DNA from 2 places in the Stagnihabitans sp. genome. Region 1 is predicted to be linked to the other one. Evidence: riboswitches for the same ligand, from Rfam matches in the RefSeq annotation. Region 1 holds a riboswitch; the other holds the start of a gene.
What was found. Region 1 has a riboswitch for FMN ahead of ribD (bifunctional diaminohydroxyphosphoribosylaminopyrimidine deaminase/5-amino-6-(5-phosphoribosylamino)uracil reductase RibD). Riboswitches for the same ligand answer to the same signal wherever they lie in the genome.

Region 1 (3,398 bases):
GGCATCCACTGTGGCACGGCGTTTCTGGCCACGCAGGACTCCTTCGCCCATGACGACCACAAGGCGCGGGTTCTGGCGGCCCAGGCCGAGGATACCGTCTACACCGATGCCTTCGCGCTGAACTGGCCGCCCCATTCCCCGGTTCGCGTGATCGGCAACTCGGTAACGCGGGCCTTGGGCCATGACCTGATGGGCCACCACCCCGATCGCCTCCCGCGGGAGGTGATTGCCTGGGACGATGGGCGCCCGCTGCTGAAATGCTCCACCGACTCGCCGCTGCGCACCACGACCGGGGATCTGGAAGCAATGGCCGCCTTTGCCGGCCAAAGCGTGGCGCTGATCAACAGCCTGCCCTCGGCGGCGGGCCGCATCACCACGATCCTGTCACAAGCCCGGGCCGCGCTGGCATGGCTGCAAGGGATGACATCATGAAGCCTCCCGCCTCGCCCCCCTGTCTTGCGGCCGCGTTCGACCCTGCCACTGTCGACGCTGAACAGGCCCGGGATGTGTCGATCTGGCGCAGGGCCGAACCCCACCGCCTGCTGGCCGAACGCGCCGCCATGACGGTCGAGGCACGGCATGCCGCCGCGCTGGCGGTGGTCGACCATCTGGATTGGGCGCTGACTAACCGGTTCGGGGACCTGCACGGGCTGACGATTTCGGCCTGGTGGCCGATCAAGGCCGAACTCAACCTGCGCAACTGGCTGGCCGGTCTGGAGGCCCGAGGCGCACGCGCGGCGCTGCCTGTCGTTGTCACCCAGGGTGCAGCGCTGGTCTTTCGCTCCTGGACCCCAACGGCCCGGATGGAGCGCGGCGTCTGGAACATCCCCGTACCCGCCGAAGGGCCAGAGGTGCGCCCCCACATCGCCGGCAAAGCCGATGGCCTTGCGATTGCGCGCAATCACGGGACGCGGATCGCGCCAGCGGGCGGCAACAAACACTCGGGGATGGGGCGGGAAGGCCGCAAGACGCGGCTGGACCATGGCTGGCACGCCATGAGGTGTTGGTTCTTTACAGCCCAAAGGCGCCCTCGACATCCGATCCGGAAGCGGGGGGGCTGCCGCCCCCCCCGCACCCCCCTGCCCGGAGGAGGGGCTCGCCCCTCCTGCCGGACCTCCACCCAGGATATTTGTACAAGTCTGAAAGGGGCAGCAGAAGAGAAGGTTTCGGCGACATTGGCGGCTTTGGCGAGTGTGGCGGAGCATGGCCCTATGGTGAGCCGTCGGCGATGCGCCATGCCCTTGGGCAGGTCCATCGGGGCGATTGCGACCAGAAGCCGGGAAGGATTGGCAGGATGCCGTTTGCCTCTCTTTGGGGGGGGCAGGTCGAGGTCTGGCGGCACAGCGATCTGATCGTGCACGCGGGCAAGGGGCAGCGCGGCGGGATAATGGGCCCAAAAGGCGGGTTGGCTGCGGCTGCGCAATCGTTAAGAAAGTCCTGACAAAATTCTGAATATATATTCAAAACATATAGATACACTGGATTGCACGCGTGCAATCCACCCCGCTTTCACGCGGCCGACCCGGCCATTCCCTTCCCCGCGGAACAAAGGCTTCCCCGGTGGCCGAAGGGTCCCAAACGCCGTTGTCAGGGCCCGGATCTCGCCTTGGATTGCCATTTGCCTCACAGGCAAGGATTTCAGGCATCATGGCCCCCTTGCCCTGACGCCAAGCTCGGCCTAGGTCATTCAGACGTTCTCAGGGCGGGGTGTGATTCCCCACCGGCGGTAATGGCCTTGGCCTAGCCCGCGAGCGCCTTCCTTGCGGAAGGGTCAGCAGACACCGGTGTGATCCCGGGGCCGACGGTATAGTCCGGATGGAAGAGAACAGACCGACGCGCGCAGCCCCTGACTTCGGGGGCAGCGTCGTTGGCCTGTGCGTCCCTGACACGCGGTGGTGGATCGGGGAAGGCGCATGACGCGGGACATGACTTCAAATGACACAAGGGCAGCCGTTCTGGCGGCGGCGTTTCGTGATGCCTTGACCCTGGCGGCGACGACAGAAGGTGCCACGGCACCGAACCCCTCCGTGGCTTGCGTGCTTCTGGATGCAGCGGGGCAAACCCTGATCGCCGCCGCCCATCCCGGCACCGGCCAACCGCATGCCGAAGCGCTGGCCATCACTTTGGCGCGGCAGGCAGGGGTGGCCGACAAGATCGCCACCGTGATCGTCACGCTGGAGCCCTGCAACCACCACGGTCGAACCGGCCCCTGCACGGAAGCAATCCTGACCACGCCGGCGCGTGAGGTCTGGTATGCCGTGCCCGACCCCAACCCGCTGGCATCCGGCGGGGCCGAGCGGTTGCGGGGGGCGGGGCTGGCGGTTCACGCGCTGCAGGAATTGGACCATCCCGAACGGCCGACCCTGCTCGACGATGCAACGCGGCTTCTGGCGCCCTTTGCAAGCCGGGTGCAACGCGGACGACCTTTCATCACTGTCAAGCAGGCGCTGGACACATCAGGCAGCATGATCCCACCGCCGGGGCAAAAGACCTTCACCGGACCACAGGCTCTGACGCTGGCCCACCGTCTGCGCCGCAGGGCCGACGCAATCCTGACTGGGTCGGGCACCGTGCTGGCCGACCGCGCGGCCTTCACCGTGCGCCACGTCCCCGACATTCCCGGCAAAGCGCGCATCTTGTGCATTCTTGACGGAAGGGCACGCGTGGACGCCGCCTATCTGCAGGAAGCACGCCAGCGCGGCTTTCGTCCGGTGATCGCCAGCGACCTGATCACAGCCCTGCAAGACCTCGCGGCGCAGGGCTGCAACGAAGTGCTGGTCGAAGCCGGGCCGGCGCTGCTGAAGACCCTGCGCGAGACCGGGCTTTGGGACGAATGGGTGCTGATCCAGCAAGGACCACCCGATCAAGGCGACCACATCACCATCACCCACAACACCCAGCCAGCCTGAAGGGAAGCGCATCACATGTTCTCTGGAATCATCGAAAACCTTGGACGGATCCGGGCAGCGGATCAGGCGGATGGCAATCTGACGCTGGACATCGAGACCGGCTTTGCCGATCTGGCCTTGGGCGAAAGCGTGGCCGTCAACGGAACCTGCCTGACCGTGGTGACCTATGACGCCACCGGCCGCGCCACCTTTTATGCCAGCCCCGAGACCCTTGCCCGCACCAATCTTGGCGCGCTGCAGGCGGGAACCGTGGTCAACCTGGAACGCGCTGTTTCCATGTCCACCCGGTTGTCGGGCCATCTGGTGCAGGGCCATGTCGATGGCCTCGCCCGGCTGGAGGCCGTGATCCCAGAAGCCGGTGCATACCGGATCGAACTGACCCTGCCGCAGGGGCTGGCGCGCTACTGTGTTGAAAAGGGTTCGATCGCGCTGGATGGCATCAGCCTGACGCTGAATGCCGTCAAGGATCTGGCCGAGGGCGGCTGCCGG
Region 2 (3,398 bases), on a different contig from region 1:
TGCGGAACCGGGCCGGATCGGCCTCGTCCTCGCCGGTGATTTCGTAGGTCTGGGTCTGGCCGTCTTCATCTTCGACCGTGACGGCATGGCCGAAGGCAACCGCGGTCCGGGACTGCGTCGCGGGGTCGACCGGGATGGCCGAGCGCAGGCGGGCTTCCAGATAGCGGATGTCCCGTTCGGCGGCTGCCTCTGGCAGTTTGTCCAGCCGGTCGGGGCGGGCTTTCAGCGCGGCGAGGTGGGTCTGGCGGGCTTGCAGGCGCGACTGCAGCGCGGCAAGGCCGCGTGGCGTCACGTAGTTCGGATGCGGGGACAGCGGCAGGTCGGGCAGGGGATCCAACGCGCCGTCGCCCTCTTTCACGAAGGCTCTACTCATGGCCAAGGCGCTTCATCGGATCAGACGTTCCAACGGGTCATAGGTGACGCCGTCTTCCCAGGGCGCATGGGCGAGGCTGTCGGGTTTGAATCGGATCCGGCCCGAGGTCAGGTCGGATTGCGCGAAGAACTGGCGTTCGGTGACGACATGGGCGGGGTCGCGCCATGAGGTTGACAGGGCGCCATCGGTGATGGTGCAGCGGAAGAAGATATCGACCTGGTGAAAGCCGGTGGCCGGATCGTGGAATTCGTTGATCAGGGCGGGGACGCCGACCGCGATGCGCAGGCCGGTTTCCTCGTACACCTCGCGCATCAGGTTTTCATGCAGCGAGGTCCCCGATTCCATGCCGCCGCCCGGGGCGCACCACAGGTCAGAACGGCCGCCGGGATAGGCATTGACCAAGAGAAGCCGGTTCTCTTGCAGGATCAGGGCGCGCGCGGCGAGGCGGGGGGATTTGGGGGCCATGCCTAAGGCATAAGCACGGGGGCGCGAAAGTCCAGCCTCTTGTGGGGCCGGGAAAAGCGGCGGGACCGCTTTTCCCGATCTTGGATCAGGCGGTGACGGCGAGGGTCTGGGTGCTGCGGCCCGACCACAGCAGGTAAAGCGAGCCGCACAGGATCAGCACCACGCCGCCCCAGATGTTGCCTTCCGGCCAGTAGCCGAAGACCAGACCATAGATCAGGATGTTGCTGATCAGCTTGAGGTCGTCGAAGGGCTGCACGAAGGTGGCGTCAGCCGCGGCGTAGGACCATGTCAGCAGATATTGCGCTGCCATCATGATGACCCCGCCGAACACCAGCCAGGCAAGGATCTGGGACGTGGGCACTTCGAAGCCGGCCTGGGCCGAGAGGCCTGCGTTGATGGGTGTCAGCAGCACCAGAAGCCAGAGGGTGATGGCGGGGGCCTGCTCGGTCCTTGTCAGGACCTTCGTCATCAGCGACGAGCCGGCCCAGAGCACGGCTGCCGCCACGGGATAGACCATCGCCCAGGTCAGACCCGAGGTCCAAAGGCCAGAGACGATCGTGGCCCCGGCAAGCCCGATGGCGGCCGCGATCCAGCGCGGGGCCGAGACTTTCTCGCCGAGGAACAGCGCCGCGCCGACCAGCACGAAGATGGGCGAGGTCATCACCAGCGAGATGATCTGCCAGATCGGCGTCTGGGCCGCGACGGCCAGCACGAAGGCCTGCACGCCAAGCGCCGAAATGATGACCCGGACAAGGTGCAGAACCGGGCGAGAGGTTTTCAGCCCGGCCAGACCATGGCGCAGGATGAAGGGGGCCGAGAACAGCGTTGCGATGGCATATTGCCAGAAGGTGTCGGACTGCGCCTTGAATCCCAACCCGCCCCAGTCGCCCGGAGCGGTGATGTGATAGGTGATGGCATTGGCGGTGGCAAAGCAGATGCCCGCAAGCACCATATAGGCCGCGCCCTTCAGGAAGTTGGTCTGATTCATGGGTGACTCCTATCGACCTCACAAATCAGGGGGATAGGCGCACCCCTTCCGCCTCACGACTGGGCGGGGACGGGGCACACATTCTCTCTTTCATCCGGACTATACCGTCGGCCCCGGAGTTACACCGGATCTGCTGACCCTTTCTGCCCCGGAAAATCGGAGGCGAAAGGCGCTCGCGGGCTATACCGCCGGTGGGGACTTGCACCCCGCCCTGAGAATACCGGGATCAGCCCCGGCCGCTTTGGTTTAACGGCACAATCGAAAGGCGGCAAGTGCGGCGCGGTGCGCTGATGCGCGGGCTTGGTGCATTTCGGCCGGGCTTGACGAATCCGCCAAGAAAAAGAGACCGTGGCTTGGATTTCAGCGGAGATAGACATGACCCTTTTGCGCGCCACGACGGCATTTGACGATACGCAGATCAATTTCAACCTGGCCTATGCGGGGGCTGATCCTGTTCTGACGCAGGAGACGCCGGGTGAGACCTTCCGCCAGCATGGCGGCTGGTACGCCACGGGCATTACGGCGCATATGATGGCGAAATTCGAACGGGCCTATGCCGAGGATCTGAACGTGCACTCGGCTGCGGGCGAGGTGACTGCATCAAGCCCAGATCTGACCTTCGATGGCGCGGGGCTGATCAGCGGCGGCAAGGTGCAGATGATCCATGTCGCAATGACGGCAGGCGCGTCGTGGCAGATGGTGGGGACGAACATCGCCGGGACTGCCTTTGCTGCCGCCCTCACCTCAGCGGACGCTGCCGATGACCGGGCGCTGGTGGCGGCGGCGCTGGCGGGAAATGATCGCTTCCTGCTGTCGAGCCAAGCCGATCAGGTTCATGCCGGAGACGGGCGCGATCTTGTGATGGGGATGGGCGGCTTCGATACGCTGTACGGCGAGGGCGGTATTGATCTGATCGACGGCGGCGCTGGCAATGACATGCTGTTTGGTGGGGCGGGCAACGATCAGCTGTTCGGCGGGGCCGGACGTGACAGCCTTGACGGCGGCTTGGGCGATGACTTCCTGTTCGGCGGCAGAGGTCTGGGCGAGAGCCTGACCGGCGGGAACGGGCATGATTATTTTGTCATGGCCTCTAACTTCGGGTCCGACTTCAGCACGGTGACCGACTTCGTGAAGGGCACCGACCATATCCTGCTGAGTGCCGGCTTTCACGACGCCACCGGCGACCATGACCTGACCTTTGCCGATCTGAAGATCCGGCAGACTGCGGACGGTGCGATGATCCGCTTTGCCGATCCCAGTGGCGGATATGTGCTGCGCATGCTGCTGCAGGGGGTCGATGCCGCGACCCTGACAGCGGAGGATTTCGGGCAGCTGATGGATGCGCCGTTTCAGCAATCTGTCGGCGCATTCTGGAACAACTGGGTCTATTGGGTCAGCTGATTGCCACTTGTGGCGATCTGTCCCTGCGGCGCTGACTTGCGCGACGCGCGGTTTGGCCGCATCTGATAGGCATGCGTCATCCTGCTGCCCAGTTCCTTGCCGCACTGACCGCCCAGGGCCGCACGCCAGAGCGGGCGGAATGTGTGGTTTTGCTGCATGGGCTGGCGCGCA

Region 2: another riboswitch for FMN. It lies ahead of AC1Y2B_RS13780 (DMT family transporter); the one in region 1 lies ahead of ribD (bifunctional diaminohydroxyphosphoribosylaminopyrimidine deaminase/5-amino-6-(5-phosphoribosylamino)uracil reductase RibD).

The regions. Positions count from the first base shown of each region.
Region 1 is NZ_CBBQHX010000067.1:3,924-7,321, reverse strand. Features, by position in the region: gene AC1Y2B_RS22470 (NAD(P)H-dependent flavin oxidoreductase) at 1-432, shown strand, start outside; gene AC1Y2B_RS22465 (5-formyltetrahydrofolate cyclo-ligase) at 429-1,352, shown strand; FMN riboswitch at 1,690-1,831, shown strand; gene ribD (bifunctional diaminohydroxyphosphoribosylaminopyrimidine deaminase/5-amino-6-(5-phosphoribosylamino)uracil reductase RibD) at 1,914-2,909, shown strand; gene AC1Y2B_RS22455 (riboflavin synthase) at 2,925-3,398, shown strand, end outside.
Region 2 is NZ_CBBQHX010000020.1:18,004-21,401, reverse strand. Features, by position in the region: gene AC1Y2B_RS13790 (GreA/GreB family elongation factor) at 1-373, opposite strand, end outside; gene AC1Y2B_RS13785 (NUDIX domain-containing protein) at 386-838, opposite strand; gene AC1Y2B_RS13780 (DMT family transporter) at 924-1,826, opposite strand; FMN riboswitch at 1,905-2,049, opposite strand; gene AC1Y2B_RS13775 (calcium-binding protein) at 2,202-3,227, shown strand; gene AC1Y2B_RS13770 (alpha/beta hydrolase) at 3,299-3,398, shown strand, end outside.